DNA from 3 places in the Leeia aquatica genome. Region 3 is predicted to be linked to each of the others. Evidence: predicted binding sites of a transcription regulator. Region 3 holds the regulator's gene; each other region holds the start of a gene.
What was found. Region 3 encodes HrcA, which represses chaperone genes, less so after heat shock. Its sites were predicted from a motif close to ATTAGCACTCGNNNNNNNCGAGTGCTAAT; they were not measured.
Positions count from the first base shown of each region.

Region 1: a site for HrcA is predicted at 2,796-2,824, ahead of rpoH (RNA polymerase sigma factor RpoH). Genes of this name have one in related genera too.
Region 2: a site for HrcA is predicted at 2,349-2,377, ahead of HF682_RS13430 (co-chaperone GroES). Genes of this name have one in related genera too.

Region 1 is NZ_JABAIM010000003.1:134,986-140,453, forward strand. It holds gene ftsX (permease-like cell division protein FtsX) at 1-8, opposite strand, end outside; gene ftsE (cell division ATP-binding protein FtsE) at 5-664, opposite strand; gene ftsY (signal recognition particle-docking protein FtsY) at 669-1,667, opposite strand; gene rsmD (16S rRNA (guanine(966)-N(2))-methyltransferase RsmD) at 1,860-2,411, shown strand; gene HF682_RS13330 (YfhL family 4Fe-4S dicluster ferredoxin) at 2,463-2,711, shown strand; gene rpoH (RNA polymerase sigma factor RpoH) at 2,861-3,721, shown strand; gene HF682_RS13340 (UvrD-helicase domain-containing protein) at 3,794-5,468, opposite strand, start outside.
Region 2 is NZ_JABAIM010000003.1:157,900-163,367, reverse strand. It holds gene macA (macrolide transporter subunit MacA) at 1-12, opposite strand, end outside; gene groL (chaperonin GroEL) at 270-1,913, opposite strand; gene HF682_RS13430 (co-chaperone GroES) at 1,968-2,258, opposite strand; gene HF682_RS13425 (adenosylmethionine--8-amino-7-oxononanoate transaminase) at 2,563-3,924, shown strand; gene HF682_RS17970 (SPOR domain-containing protein) at 3,973-4,674, shown strand; gene HF682_RS13415 (thiol:disulfide interchange protein DsbA/DsbL) at 4,748-5,377, shown strand.
Region 3 is NZ_JABAIM010000002.1:143,352-148,819, forward strand. It holds gene HF682_RS09760 (CTP synthase C-terminal region-related (seleno)protein) at 1-31, shown strand, start outside; gene HF682_RS09765 (DMT family transporter) at 71-940, shown strand; gene HF682_RS09770 (antibiotic biosynthesis monooxygenase family protein) at 951-1,316, shown strand; gene hemH (ferrochelatase) at 1,321-2,415, opposite strand; gene hrcA (heat-inducible transcriptional repressor HrcA) at 2,460-3,479, opposite strand; gene HF682_RS09785 (NAD kinase) at 3,578-4,453, shown strand; gene recN (DNA repair protein RecN) at 4,464-5,468, shown strand, end outside.

The DNA of each region.
Region 1 (5,468 bases), on a different contig from region 3:
GCCTTCATGCCACCAGCCTCCCCTGCTCCAGGTGCAGGCGTCGATTGGCATAGCGGGACAACACCGCTTCATCATGGGTAGAGATCAACACGGTGGTGCCGACCTGATTGAAGGTAGTAAACAGCTGCATGATGTCTTCGGCGTACTGGGCATCCAGATTGCCGGTCGGCTCATCGGCCAGCAGGATGCTGGGACGGTTGACCACCGCCCGCGCAATACACAGCCGCTGCTGCTCGCCGCCGGATAAGGTAATGGGCAACGCTTTTTCCTTGCTCAGCAGGCCCACCTTGTCCAGCGCGGCCCGCACCCGCTTGGCGGCTTCTTTCGGCGGGTAGCCAATGATGGACAAGGGCAGCATGGCGTTATCAAACACGCTACGGTCAAACAACAGCTTGTGGTCCTGAAACACCAGGCCCAGATTGCGCCGCAGAATGGGGATGGCGAACGGCTTGAGCGCGGCCAGATTCTGCCCGCCCACCAGCACGCTGCCCGAAGTGGGCCGCTCAATGGCGGCCAGCAGCTTGAGCAGGGTGCTCTTGCCCGCGCCGGAATGGCCGGTCAGGAACACCATTTCGCCTGCCGCCACCTCGCAGCTGACATTGCTCAGCACCTGGTGACCATCCGGATAACGCTTGTTGACCTGGCTCAGCTTGATGAACGACATGGGCTTACTCGTCGTCGAACAGGGCGTTGATAAAGTCGGCGGCCACAAAGGGGCGCAGGTCGTCGCGCTGCTCGCCAACCCCGATAAAGCGCAACGGCACCGGGCGGCTACGGGCAATCGCGGCAATCACGCCGCCCTTGGCGGTACCATCCAGCTTGGTCAGGATCAGGCCGGTTACCCCCAGCGCATCGTCAAACGCCTTGACCTGCGCCACCGCGTTCTGCCCGGTATTGGCATCCAGCACCAGCAGCACTTCATGCGGCGCGCTGCCTTCGGCCTTGGTAACCACCCGCTTCACCTTCTTGATCTCTTCCATCAGGTGCAGCTGGGTCGGCAAGCGCCCGGCGGTATCCACCAGCACCACGTCAATATTGCGCGCCTTGGCCGCGTTGATGGCGTCAAACGCCACTGCAGCCGGGTCGCCACCGTCCTGCGCGATCACCGTGACGCCATTGCGCTCGCCCCAGGCCATCAACTGCTCGCGGGCTGCAGCGCGGAAGGTATCACCCGCGGCCAGCAGCACCGACTTGCCCTGGGACTGGAAATAATGGGTCAACTTGCCGATCGAGGTGGTCTTGCCGGCACCATTCACCCCCACCATCATGATCACGTAAGGATGGTGGGTTGAAATGTCCAGCGGGCGCTCCAGCGGCAGCACCAGCTCGGTCAACGCCTCCTGCAGCTCCTGCTTCAACGCGCGCGGGTCTTTCAACTCACGCAGGGTCGCCCGGTCACGCACGGTCTTGAGCAGGGTCTGCGTGGCATCCACGCCCATGTCGGCGGTCAGCAAGACGGTTTCCAGCTCTTCATACAGGTCTTCGTCAATCTGGCCGCCACCAAACAGGCCCGCCAGTTGCTTGGTGAATTGCTGACGGGTTTTGGTCAGCCCCTGCTTCAGCCGGGCCGCCCAACCCAGTTTAGGGGCCTCTTCGGTCGCGGGGGCCTCAGGCTGGCTGACGGCGGGATCGGCTGCGGACTTGTCTTTTTTGAAGAAACTGAACATCGTGGCTTTCTGTCCCGATACGTGGCGACCGGCGTCGGTTTGATCCTGCTTAACGCCTGACCCGCAATCGGGGTATAATATCCTGTTTTATTAGGTCAATTTGCCGCCCGACCGTTCGGGCATGCAAATGACGTATTGTACGGGAGCCCGGCCCCGGCGCGCTACTTCATCGCGCCCGGACTGCACATCAGCATGTTACGCAATCAGGTACGCATCATCGGCGGGCAATGGCGCCGCCGCCTGCTCAGCTTTCCGGACGGTGACGGCCTGCGCCCAACCTCGGACCGGGTGCGGGAAACCGTTTTCAACTGGCTGGGACAAGACCTGCACGGACAAAGTTGCCTGGACTTGTTTGCCGGCAGCGGTGCGCTGTCTTTTGAGGCGGCATCCCGCCATGCTGCACGGGTGGTGGCGCTGGAATTGAGCCACAGCGTGGTACGGCAACTGAAGCAGAATCGCCAGTTGCTGCAGGCACAGCAGATCGACATTGTGCCGGGTGATGCTCTGCAATGGTTGCGCCAGTCCAGCGAGCAGTTTGATGTGATTTTTGCGGACCCGCCGTTTGCCGCCAACCTGCTGCCCGCCGTGCTGCCCCTGGTGGCGGCGCGGCTGAAGCCGGGTGGGCGGCTGTATATCGAAGGTGAACATTTGCCCGAGCTGCCTGCCGAATGGACCATACAGCGGCAAGGCAAGGCAGGACGGGTCAGCTATGCCTTGCTGCAACGGTCCGACCAGCCCGCTTGATTGACGCGGCAGGCCGTGCCAGAATCGAACTGAATAGTTGAGGAAATTACTATGTCTTTAATGATCACGGATGAATGCATCAACTGCGATGTCTGTGAGCCGGAGTGCCCGAATCAGGCCATTTCGCAGGGCCCGGAAATCTATGAGATCGACCCGAACCGCTGCACCGAGTGCGTGGGGCACTACGATACGCCGCAGTGCCAGGAAGTCTGCCCGGTAGACTGTATTCCGCACGACCCGGACAATGTCGAGACCCGGGAAGTGCTGCTGGTCAAATACGAGAAGCTGCAAGCCGCCTGAGCCTTGCCGCCTGATTCAAAACCGTTGTTGTTGCAGTCGCCATCCCGTCTCTAGTTCCCCCATGAAGGTTGAACTTTTGACAGGATTGGCACTCTCATTGCCCGAGTGCTAATATTTTGTCAGACCCGAAAGCAGAAAGGCAGACATCCATGACGTCCACTGCGGTCATCCCGCTAACCGTTTCGACGGGGAATCTGGAGAGCTACATTCACAGCGTCAACCAGTTCCCCCTGCTGACGCAGGAAGAGGAACAGGCGCTGGCTGAGCGTCTGCACCGCCACAACGATGTGGAGGCTGCCCGCCAGCTGGTGCTGTCGCACCTGCGGGTGGTGGTGTCCATCGCCCGCAGCTATGCCGGTTACGGCTTGCAGCAGGCCGACCTGATCCAGGAAGGCAATATCGGCCTGATGAAGGCGGTCAAGCGCTTTGACCCCAGCCGGGGCGTGCGTCTGTTCTCCTTTGCCGTGCACTGGATCAAGGCCGAGATTCACGAGTTCATCCTGAAGAACTGGCGTCTGGTGCGGGTAGCGACCACCAAATCCCAGCGCAAGCTGTTCTTCAACCTGCGCAGCATGAAATCCGGCTTCAGCGCCCTGAACGAGCGTGAAGCGCAGGATATTGCCGAGCAGCTGGGGGTGAAGGCGTCCGACGTGATGGAGATGGACACCCGTCTGTCCGGGCAGGATATTTCGCTGGAACCCACCGAAGCGGATGACGACAACGCCCAGCAGGCTCCGATTGCCTACCTGGCCGACACCCGCAATGAACCCACCGCCCGGCTGGAACAGCAAGCCATCGCCCATCTGCACGGTGAAGGCCTGATCGCGGCGCTGGACACGCTGGACGCACGCAGCCGCCACATTGTGGAATCACGCTGGCTGAGCGATGACAGCGGCGCCACCCTGCACGAGCTGGCCGCCGAATATGGCGTTTCCGCCGAGCGGATTCGCCAGATCGAGCAAAAAGCCCTGCAGAAAATGCGACAGCAGCTGATCGCGCTGGTGGACTAAGCCATCCAGCTTCGCCCATAAAAAAACGCCCCATCGGGGCGTTTTTTTATGGGCTGCATCACCTGAACACGCTCAGCAGGCTTCCAGCCGAGCATAGCTGAGCAACAGCCATTTCACGCCCGCCTCCGGGAAGTTGACCTGAACACGTGCGTCGTCACCCGAGCCTTCAGCTGCCACGATCACCCCTTGGCCAAAACGGCCATGCTTCACACTCTGACCAATGCGGAAACCTTGCAGATCTTGCGTACCGGCATACACGGCAGCGCCGGTTTGCACGCGGGGAGCTGCATAGCCCCCATGGTTTGCACTGCTGGGCGGGCGACGGTTCAACCACTGCGTCAGCGGCTCGGGTATCTCGCGCAGGAAGCGGCTTGCCAGATTGTAGCGGGTCTGGCCGTACAGCTGACGCTGCGTCGCCAGCGTCAGGTATAGCCGTTTGCGGGCGCGGGTAATCGCCACATACATCAGGCGGCGCTCTTCACCGATGCCATCATGGGCGGAGAGGCTGTTCTCATGCGGAAACAGCCCCTCTTCCAGACCGCAGACCCAGACCGCGTCAAACTCCAGCCCCTTGGCGGAGTGCACCGTCATCAGTTGCAGAGCATCCTGCGCCACTTCGGCCTGCAACTCTCCGGATTCCAGAGAGGCATGCGCCAGAAAATCCTCAACCGTGCCGCCTTCCACTTCGTACTGGAAGTTCTGCGCCGCGTTGACCAATTCTTCCAGGTTCTCCAGCCGCTCTTCGCCATCCTTCTCGGCGCGGTAGTAATCGCGCAGGCCGCTGCGGTCCAGCAAGGCGTCGATCTTTTCCGGCAGCGGCAACTCGGCAATCTCGGCAGACAATTCGTCAATCAGGCGCACGAACACCGCCAGCTTGTTGGCCGCCGCGCCACCCGGCGGGCGACTGCAGCAACTGGCCCACAGGGACAATCCCCCCTCCCGCGCCGCCACCTGCACCGCTTCCAGCGTACGCGCACCGATGCCGCGCGCCGGGAAATTGACCACCCGCAGCCAGGCACCGTCGTCATCCCGGTTGGCAGTCAACCGCAGGTAGGCCAGTGCGTGCTTGATTTCCTGCCGCTCGAAGAAGCGCAGTCCGCCGTACACCCGGTACGGCACCCCGGCCGCAAACAATTGATGCTCCAACAGGCGGGACTGCGCATTGGAGCGATACAGCACCGCCATGTCGGCCAGCGCCGTACCCTCACGGTGCAGCTGCCGCACTTCCTCTACGATGAAGTGCGCTTCGTCCTGGTCCGTCAGCGCCTCGAATACCCGCACCGGCTCGCCGGGTCCGGCAGCCGTCCACAATTGCTTGCCCAGACGGCCTTCATTGTTTTCGATCAGCGCGTTGGCAGCGTCCAGAATATTGCCGAAGGATCGGTAATTTTGCTCCAGCCGGATCACCTTTCCGATGCGGAATTCACGCTCGAAATCACGCATATTGCCGACATTGGCACCACGGAAAGCATAGATGGACTGGTCATCGTCGCCCACCACAAACATGGCGGTGTCCGGCCCGCCCAGCAGTTTCAGCCACTGGTACTGCAGGCGGTTGGTATCCTGGAACTCATCGACCAGAATGTGGCGGAAGCGCTGCTGGTAGTGCTCCCGCAGCATGGCATTGCGTGACAGCAATTCGTACGCCCGCAGCAGCAGCTCTGCAAAATCCACCACGCCTTCGCGCTGGCATTGCTGCTCATACTCGCCATAAACGTCAATATAGCGGCGGGTCTGCGGATCATAG
Region 2 (5,468 bases), on a different contig from region 3:
GAGTCTGGACATGGGTGAATCAAAACCGGGTTAGCACCAGCCTAGGCTGGATCAAGTGTGTGCAGTATGCCAAAAGTGCCCTTAGGCTGCCCTAAAAAAATACGCCTGCCATGCTGTAGATCGGCTCATGAGCGTGACAGCGTGTCTGAGATAAGCTTTTATTGGGCGGGTGGATGTACACAGAGGGGCTGGTGTTTCCACCAGCCCCTCTGTGTGGACTGCCCACTTACGGTGAGCAGTCGGGTCGATCCGGTAACAGGATCGGCAGATTACATCATGCCGTCCATGCCACCCATACCGCCCATGCCACCCGGCATGCCGCCAGCCGGCTTGTCTTCCGGCAGTTCGGCCACCATGGCGTCGGTGGTCAGCATCAGGCCAGCCACAGAGGCAGCGAACTGCAGTGCGGAGCGGGTGACCTTGGTCGGATCCAGCACGCCCATTTCCACCATGTCGCCGTATTCGCTGGAACCGGCGTTGTAACCGAAGTTACCCTTGCCTTCCAGCACCTTGGCGATCACCACGCTCGGCTCGTCGCCGGCGTTGGAAACGATCTGGCGCAGCGGGGCTTCGATCGCCTTCAGCACGATCTTCACGCCGGCTTCCTGGTCACCGTTAATGGTTTCCACCTTGCCCAGGTTGGCGCGGGCACGCAGCAGGGCCACACCACCGCCCGGCACGATGCCTTCTTCAACTGCAGCGCGGGTGGCGTGCAGCGCGTCTTCCACGCGAGCCTTCTTTTCCTTCATTTCAACTTCGGTGGCTGCGCCAACCTTGATCACAGCCACGCCGCCGGCCAGCTTGGCCTTGCGTTCCTGCAGCTTTTCGCGGTCGTAGTCGCTGGTGGCTTCTTCGATCTGGCGATCGATTTGACCCACGCGAGCCTGGATAGCGTCGGCCTGGCCAATGCCGTCGATCACGGTGGTCAGTTCCTTGCCCACTTCCACGCGCTTGGCTTGACCCAGTTCAGCCAGGGTTGCCTTTTCCAGCGACAGGCCCACTTCTTCAGCGATCACGGTGCCGCCGGTCAGGATGGCGATGTCTTCCAGCATGGCCTTGCGGCGGTCGCCGAAGCCCGGAGCCTTGACAGCCACCACCTTCAGGATGCCGCGCATGGTGTTCACCACCAGCGTGGCCAAGGCTTCGCCTTCCACGTCTTCAGCGATGATCAGCAGCGGACGGCCGGACTTGGCCACTTGCTCCAGCAGCGGCAGCAGGTCACGGATGTTGCTGATCTTCTTGTCGAACAGCAGGATGAACGGGTTGTCCAGCGCTGCGATCTGCTTTTCCGGGTTGTTGATGAAGTACGGGGACAGGTAGCCGCGGTCGAACTGCATGCCTTCCACCACGTCCAGCTCGTTGTCCAGGCTCTTGCCGTCTTCAACGGTAATCACGCCTTCCTTGCCCACTTTGTCCATTGCGTCGGCGATGATCTTGCCGATCGACTCGTCGCTGTTGGCGGAAATGGAACCCACCTGGGCGATTTCCTTGGAGGTGGTGGTCGGCTTGCTGATGCCCTTCAGTTGTTCAACCAGGGCAGCCACAGCCTTGTCGATACCGCGCTTCAGGTCCATCGGGTTCATGCCGGCGGCCACGTACTTCATGCCTTCCTGCACGATGGCTTGTGCCAGCACCGTCGCGGTGGTGGTACCGTCACCGGCCACGTCGGAGGTCTTGGAAGCCACTTCCTTGACCATCTGGGCGCCCATGTTTTCGAACTTGTCCTTCAGTTCGATTTCCTTGGCCACCGACACACCGTCCTTGGTGATGGTCGGGGCGCCGAAGGAGCGGTCCAGCACCACATTGCGGCCCTTCGGGCCCAGGGTCACCTTGACGGCGTCGGCCAGAACGTTGACACCCACCACCATCTTGGCACGGGCTTCGTCGTGGAACTTAACTTGTTTTGCAGCCATGTTCGTTTCTCTCCGGATTGGAATGAGTTATGAGACGTTGCGGTTGCGGGAGGCTTAGCCTTCCACCACGCCCATCACGTCTTCTTCGCGCATCACCAGCAGTTCTTCGCCGTCCACTTTCACGGACTGGCCGCTGTACTTGCCGAAGATCACCTTGTCGCCTACCTTCAGGCTCATCGGACGCACGGAACCGTTGTCCTGGATCTTGCCTGCGCCAACGGCTTCCACCAGACCCATGTCTGGCTTTTCGGCAGCATTGCCCGGCAGAACGATGCCGGAAGCGGTTTTTTCTTCGGCTTCCAGACGCTTGACGATCACACGGTCGTGCAACGGACGAATTTTCATAATCCAACTCTCCTGATTCACAAAAAACGAGACGGTCTACCGCTCGTTACAGAAAGATGCGGGTTCTGAGTGCCTGATACGCAAACACGTTTTGGCACTCCCCCGTGGCGAGTGCTAATGGTATGGGCGGCTTTTACCCTTTTCAAGAGGGTGGCTGTGAGATTTTTATCACAGGCGAGCCGCCACCCCATGCCCCGACATTGGCTGAATCCACACTGAATGCCGCAGGGCATCCCGACAGGGGGGGCAGAGGGGCATGCTACAATCCAGCCCCATGATGAACAGGTGTGCAGGGCAGGGTGTAATGAACAATCAGGCATGGCTGCAGCGCAGCCTGCAGGCGGTGTGGCACCCCTGCACCCAGATGAAGCGGCATGAAACCTTCCCGCTGGTGCCGGTGGCGCGGGCGCAGGGTGCGTGGTTGTATGACTTTGACGGCAAGCGCTATCTGGATGGCGTATCCAGCTGGTGGGTCAACCTGTTCGGGCATGGTCATCCGGTGATCAATGCCGCGCTGAAAGACCAGCTGGACCAGCTGGAGCATGTGATGTTGGCCGGGTTTACCCATGCCCCGGTGATCGAGCTCTCCGAGCGCCTGTCTGCCTTGACCGGTGGCGTGCTGGGCCACGCCTTCTATGGCTCGGATGGTGCCTCGGCGACCGAGATGGCGTTGAAGATGAGCTTTCATTACTGGCGCAATGTCGGTCAGCCGGAGAAAACCCGCTTCCTGCATCTGGCGGACAGCTACCATGGTGAAACGCTGGGTGCGCTGGCGGTCACCGACGTGGCGCTGTTTCGCGATACCTATGCCCCGTTGCTGCGTGCCGGTGTCGCCATGCCGTCACCGGACCGGCGGCTGGCAGCACCGGGAGAGGCCCCTGAGGCGGTTGCCGCGCGGGCCATCCGGGTGATGGCGGACTATCTGGCAGCGCACCACGGCCAGGTGGCGGCTGTGATCATTGAGCCGTTGGTGCAGGGGGCGGCCGGCATGGCGATGTACGGGCCGTGGTACTTGCAGCAGTTGCGCCGCTTGTGCGATCAGTATCAGGTCCATCTGATTGCCGATGAAATCGCGGTAGGCTGTGGCCGCACTGGTACCTTCTTTGCGTGTGAGCAGGCGGGTATCTGGCCGGACCTGCTGTTACTGTCCAAAGGCATTACCGGGGGCTATTTGCCGCTGTCGGTGGTGCTGAGTCGGGACGCCCTCTATCAGGCGTTTTACCATGACGATGTCAGTCGGGGCTTCCTGCATTCGCACTCCTACACCGGCAATCCGCTGGCGTGCCGGGCCGCACTGGCGACGCTGTCCCTGTTTGAGCAGCAGGATGTGTTTGCGCAAAATCGCCTGCTGGCGGCCCGCATTAATCATTTGGCGGAGCCGATTCGTGCCTTGCCCTTTGTGCGGCAATTCCGTCAGGCGGGGGAGACGGGGGGCGGCATGATCTGGGCCTTTGAGGTGGAGGACGCGCCGGCCGGTTTTGCCCAGCAGCTGTTTGCGGCGGCACTCAAGCGTGAACTTTTGCTGCGCCCAATGGGACCAACGGTTTACTGGATGCCCCCCTATGTGCTGACGGATGAGGAGGCCGAGCACCTGGTGGTGGCGACCCATGATGCACTGCTGGAGGTGATGGGGGCCCCATGCGGCGTGCGCATGAAAACGGTATAATCGTCCAGCGTGCGGACTGTCCGCGCTAACCGGCCAACTGGAGGATCAATGAGCCGAGACCACAAGAATACCCCGCGTGCTCGTCCGTCCGGCAGCAATCGCCAAGGGGGCAGCAGCCTGTTTTCCGGGATTGTCATTGGCTTGTTCCTGGGGATTGGCATTTCCCTGGCCGGGGTTTATCTGGTCAACCGCAAGTTGCTGGGCAGTCAAGGTTCCAGCCTGCAGGTAGGGGCGTCTGCCGTACCGGATGGCTTGCCCAAGCCGGAAGCCAATGGTGTGGCTGTGGCCGACCCGAATGCGCCCAAGCCGGCCAGCAAGCCGGACTTTGAATTCTTTGAAATTTTACCTGGGACCGAACAAGGTGCCTCCACGCCTGCTGGCAAGCCGGCGGACACTAAACCGGCAGACAACAAGCCCGCTGACAGCAAACCGGTAGATGCGAAACCCGCGGATGCCAAGCCTGCTGAGGCTGGCGATGCCAAACCGGCTGAAGAGAAACCGGCTGACGCCAAGCCCGCGCGCGCCTTGTTGCAAGCGGGCTCGTTCCAGGATGAGTCTGACGCGGAGAACCTGCGCGCCCGCCTGGCGCTGCTGGGGCTGGATGCCTCGGTCCGCAGCAAGGATATTCCCGGCAAGGGGGTATGGCATCGCGTGATGGTGGGGCCGCTGAACAAGCAGGAAGACATCGACCGGGTCAAGGCTACCTTGCAGCAAAACGGGATTACCCCAACGGTCTTGCCGTTGAAGTAAGGGTACCTGGCCGGTGGGACAAGGTCCGGATCGGCTGAGCGGGACGTGAACTGAAACCAAGAGGATGAGTGTGATGAAAGCAGGATGGAAATGGTTGCTGGCTACCGTGGCACTGGCAGGAAGTCTGGTGGCCCAGGCGGCGCAGCCGTGGATCAATATGCCGAACCCGATGCCGGTGCAGGCTCCCAAGGGCAAGGTGGAAGTGATTGAATTCTTCTGGCTGGGTTGCCCGCACTGCTACCATTTAGAGCCGAAACTCAATGCCTGGCTGAAGACGCTGCCGGCCGATGTACAGTTCCGCCGGGTACATGCGGCCTGGAATGCGGGCATGCAGAAGCACGCCCAGCTGTATGCGACCATCGAAACCCTGAAGATGCCGCAACTGATCGGTCCTGCGTTTGACGCCATTCATAAGCAAGAGCTTGAGCTGCGCGATGCGGATGTGGTAAAGGACTGGGCCGGTAAGCAAAAGGTAAATGGCAAGCCGCTCAATGCCGCCACCTTCATGGGGGTGTACAACTCCTTTGGCGTTCAGACCTACGCCAACCGTGCACCCAAAGTCACCCAGGATTATGGTATCTCGGGCGTGCCGACCTTTGTGGTACAAGGCAAGTTCATGACTTCGGTCAGCGATGCCGGTGGTGAAGACCAGCTGTTTGCTGTGCTGAACCAGCTGATTGCGCAGTCGCGCAAGGCACCCTGATGCTGAATGGGGGCCGGCATTGCCGGTTCCCTTCGTTTTGCCTGCGTAAAGGTGAATGAGCAGAGCCTTTCTGCTGGGGGTCGGCTTTATC
Region 3 (5,468 bases):
GGGTCTGGTTCATGCCATGCAGCAACGCTGATCTACCCCGGCGGCCTGTGCCGCCGGATCATGAAAGAAAATGATGCAAACCTGGCAACTCTATTTGTCCACCATTCTGATCTGGGGCTCCACCTGGATTGCCATTACCTTCCAGCTGGGTACGGTGCCGGTCACCGTTTCGCTGGCCTGGCGCTTTGGGCTGGCCAGCCTGATGCTCTGGCTGTGGCTAGGGTGGCGCAAGTTGCCGGTCCGCTTCACGCTGCAGCAGCATGGCTGGCTGCTCCTGCTGGGCCTGTGCCAGTATGGCATCAACTATGCACTGATCTATCTGGCCGAGATGCACATCAGCTCCGGCCTGGTGGCGGTGCTGTTTACCGCCATCATTGGCGTCAATCTGCTCGGCAGCCGCGTTTTCTTCCAGATCCCCATCACCCGTCGCTCAGCAGGTGGGGCGTTACTGGGCATGCTTGGGGTGGCATTGGTCTTTCTGCCGGAGCTGCAAAGCCTGCGCGGCGACGCCAAAACCCTGCAGGGGATAGGACTGGGGCTTCTGGCGGCCTTGTTTGCCAGCGCGGGCAATCTGCTATCGGCGCGCAATGCCCGCGACAATATGGGCGTGATGTCGGGCAACGCTGTCAGCATGGCCTATGGCGCGGGCACCATGCTGCTGGTCAGCCTGCTGCAGGGGCATGTGCCCAGTATCCCGTTGACCGTACCTTATGTGTCGTCCCTGCTCTATCTGGCCTTTTTTGGCTCAGTGCTGGCTTTTGGCGCTTACTTGACGCTGATTGCGCGCATTGGTCCTGCCAAAGCCTCTTACGCCGGGGTGTTGATCCCGCTGGTGGCGCTGCTGCTGTCCACCTTTTTTGAAGACTATCAGTGGCATCTGTCTGCCTTTTTCGGCATGGCCCTGTGCCTGTCTGGCAACGTACTGATGCTGCGCAAATAAAGGAAAGTCCATGCCACACGATCCCGTCGCCCGCCTGCCTGAGCCCCCTTACTACGCGGTCATTTTCAGTTCCGTACGTCACGAGGGTGACGAAGGTTATGCCGCAATGGCCAGCCGCATGGTGGCGCTGGCCGCGCAGCAACCGGGTTATCTGGGGGTAGAGTCCGTGCGGGGCGATGACCGTTTTGGCATCACGGTGTCCTATTGGCAGGATGAAGCCAGCATCCAGGCCTGGCGAGAGCAGGCTGAGCATGTCATCGCCCGTGAGCTGGGCAAACAGAAATGGTACGAAGTAATGGCCACCCGGGTGTGCAAGGTGGAACGGGCCTATGGCTTCGCCCGCCAAGCCGATGGGGTGCTGGCGCCCCTTCGCTGAACGCTCAGGCCTCGGCGCCTGCTGCCTTGGCCTGTAGCCGCCGCTGCTCCAGCACGGCGGGATCGGGTTTGGCCAGATCCCAACCTTGCATGTGGCGCTCAGCCAGACCGGCCAGCGCCGCAATAAAAGGCGCGTCCTCATTCAGGCACGGGATGTAGCGGAATTCGCCGCCCCCCGCTGACAGGAAAGTGGCCTTGCCTTCCATGGCAATTTCTTCCAGGGTTTCCAGGCAGTCCGCCACAAAGCCAGGGCAGATCACATCCAGCTTGCCGACCTTGGCCTTGCCCAGCTTCTTCAGGCTATCGACCACGTAGGGCTTTAGCCACTCTGCCTTGCCAAAGCGGGACTGGAAAGCCACCGTCACCTGCTCGGTGGGCAAACCCAGCGCTTCACGCAACAACCGCCCGGTCTTGAGGCATTCGCAATGGTAGGGATCGCCCTTGTCCAGCGTGAAACGCGGCACACCATGGAAACTCAGCAGCAGGTGGTCACCCCGCCCATTCAACGCCCAATGCCGCCGTATCTTGTCTGCCAGCGCCTCGATATAGGCAGGTTCATCATGAAAATGCTTGATCACCCGCAGCTCAGGCGGGTTGCGCATGCCTTGCAAGGCACGGAACACTTCGTCCATGGCAGACCCCACACTGCTCGCCGCGTATTGCGGGTACATGGGCAGCAGCAGGATGCGGTCACAGCCCTTGGCCTTCATCTCGGCCAGGACATCGGCCACCGCCGGCTTGCCATAGCGCATGGCCCAGCCCACCATCACATGATCTCCCAGTCGGTCACCCAGCAGGCCTTTCAGCAACTTGGCCTGCTTCTCGGTGTGCAGCTTCAGGGGTGAGCCTTCCGGGGTCCAGATGGTGGCGTACTTCTCCGCCGATTTGCGTGGGCGGAATGGCAGAATGAAGGCGTTGAGGATCAACCACCAGACCGGGCGTGGAATCTCGATGACCCGTCGATCCGACAGGAATTGCCGCAAATAGGGACGCAGCGCCTTGGGCGTGGGGGCCTCCGGCGTGCCCAGGTTAACCAGCAACACCCCGACACGGGCAACGTTCTGGTGCTGAAAGGCAGGTTCGGCGATCGGGTAGGACATGGTCACTTTCAGTAAGGGGACAACTCAGGCTGTCGCAAGCGCACTCAGCCTGACAGGGCATTGGATAACAGCTTGGCGGTGACATCCACGATCGGGATCACCCGCTCATAAGCCATACGGGTCGGCCCGATCACGCCGAGGGTGCCGACCACTTCACCATCAATCTCATAGGGTGACGCCACCACCGAGCAATCGTCCAGTGGCAACAGGCCGGACTCACCGCCGATGAAAATCTGCACGCCTTGCGCGCGCTGGCTGACATCCAGCAATTGCAGCAAGACGGTTTTTTGCTCAAACACCTGGAATAACCGGCGCATCTGCTCCAGATTGCCGCCCAAGTCGGAACTGGACAGCAGATTACCTTCTCCAGACAGCACCACCTCTTCCTCTTCCTCCGCCAGCGCAGCCTCGCCAACTGCCAATGCCGTACTCATCAATGCGGTCATATCACTTTGCAACTGCTGCAGCTCCTGCTGCAAGCGGGCACGCATCACCAGAAAGGTACAGCCAGCATAGTGCTGATTAAGGAAATTGGCGGCCTCGGTCAATTCAGCCGCCGAGTAGTCGCGGTCGGTTTGCAGAAAGCGATTCTGTACGCTGCCATCGGTGGCGACGAGGATCAGCAGCACCCGCTGCGGGCTCATTCGCAGGAATTCAATATGGCGAATCGCCAGATTCTTGCGCTTGGGGGTCACCACCACACCCGCAAAGCGGGTCAATTCCGACAGCAACTGCGAGGTGGTATTCATCAGGCGCTGCGGGCTATCCGGGTGCAGTTGCGATGCCAGTTGCTGGCGCAATACCTCGCCGGACTCCGAGCTGACCGTCATCAGGGTGTCCACAAAATAGCGGTAGCCCAAGGTCGTGGGTATCCTGCCTGCCGAGGTATGCGGGCTGGCAATGAAGCCCAGCTCCTCCAGCTGTGCCATGACATTGCGCACTGACGCCGGGCTGAGATCCAGCCCGGACAGCTGCAGCAAGGTGCGGGAGCCCACCGGCTGACCGTCAGCGATATAACGTTCAACCAGGGTCTTCAGCAGCAATTGGGCACGAGGATTCAGCATGCTTTCTATTTACCACAAACTTCGGGCCGTGGTCACCCCCGCCCGGGCGACCATGACAAGCGCTGGTCGCCCTCCCCGGCTTGTGCTTTAATGCCGGCATGAACAAACTGTTCCCGCGCATTGCCATCATTGGACGCCGCCGCACACCGGATGTTCTGGTGTCGGTCCTGCAATTGGCCGAATTCCTGCGCGAGCAAGGTCTGGCCGTCTATCTGGATGGTGAAGCCGTCCCCACCGGCCACGCGCACGACTTTCCACTGCTAAAGCGGGATGCCATTGGCAGCCAGGTAGACCTGGCGATTGTGATTGGTGGCGATGGCACTCTGCTAGGTATCGCCCGTCTGCTGGCCGGATACGAAGTACCCATCATCGGGGTCAACCAGGGCCGGCTCGGCTTTATGACCGATGTTCCGCTGGACCGCATGCTCTCTGTGATTCAGGGCATGCTGGAAGGCCGCTTTGTACCCGAAGAGCGCATGCTGCTGGAAACCACCGTGATGCGTGATGGTGCCGTCATCGCCAGCGGCAGCGCTTTCAACGATGTGGTGTTCAGCCGTGGCGCACTTGGGGCCATGATCGAGTTTGAGATCTTCATCGACAACCAGTTTGTCTACAGCCAGCGCTCCGATGGCCTGATTGTGTCGACACCGACCGGGTCCACCGCCTATGCGCTGGCCGCTGGCGGCCCCATACTGCACCCTTCTGTACCTGCGCTGGCACTGGTGCCGATTTGCCCGCAATCCATGAGTAACCGACCGATCGCCGTGAGCGACCGGGCCGAGATTGAGTTTGTGCTGCTGCGGGGCTTTGAGAGCCGGGTCCATTTCGATGGGCAGTTCCATGTCGACCTGCAGGAAACCGACCGGGTCTTGATCCGCCGATCAGAACGCGCCCTGACCCTGCTACACCCGCTGGGCTACAACTACTACGATGTCTTGCGCCAGAAGCTGCACTGGGGCGAACAACTGCTCTGAGCCTGTATTCATGCTGACCCTGCTGACCATCCGTGACTTTGTGATTGTCGACCAGCTGGAGCTGACCTTCTCCAGCGGTTTTACCGTGCTCACCGGGGAAACGGGGGCCGGCAAATCGCTGCTGATTGATGCGCTGGGGTTGTTGCTGGGCGGCCGCGCGGACAGTACGCTGGTACGGCGGGGTTGTGACAAGGCTGACCTGAGCGCCGAGTTTGACCTCAGCCAGCTGCCGGAAGTCCAGACTTGGCTGGCATCTCAGGAATTGGCAAACGAGCCCGGAGAGCCGTTGTTGCTGCGTCGCACGCTGGACAGACAAGGTAAAAGTCGCGCGTTTATCAACGGTATCAGTGCCACCGTGCAGCAACTGCGCGAGCTGGGCGAGCAACTGATCGACATTCATGGTCAGCACGCCCATCAATCGCTGCTACGGGCCGATACCCAACGTAGCCTGCTGGACGCCTATGCTGGTGCTGAGGCTCAGGTGCAAGTCGTACGTACAAGTTGGCAGCAGTGGCAGCAGGCCTTGCAAACCCTGCAGGATGCCGACCGGCAGCACGCAGAGCGGGAACAAACCCTGGCCCGGCTGGACTGGCAGATCCAGGAATTAAGCCCGGTGGCCTTGCCCCCGGACGCCTTGCAGCAATTACTGCAAGATCATGCCCGGCTCAGCCATGCCGCCAGCCTGCTGGAGGGCGCACAAAATGGCGTGTCCCTGCTGATGGAGAGTGAGCAGGCCATGTTGCCGCCGCTGCACCATCTGGCTGAGCACATCCGAGAGCTGGCAAAGATTGACCCCGCCCTGATGGAAGCGGCTGACCTGCTGGACAGTGCCACCATCCAGTTGCAGGAAGCCGCTTACAGCCTGCGCCATTATGGCAACCGTACCGATCTGGACCCCGCCGAACTGGCGGCACTGGATCAGCAGCTGGCCAATCTGTATGCCACCGCACGCAAACTGAAGCTGGAGCCTGCCGAATTGCATGCCGCCTTGCACAGCGCGCAGCAGCAACGTCTG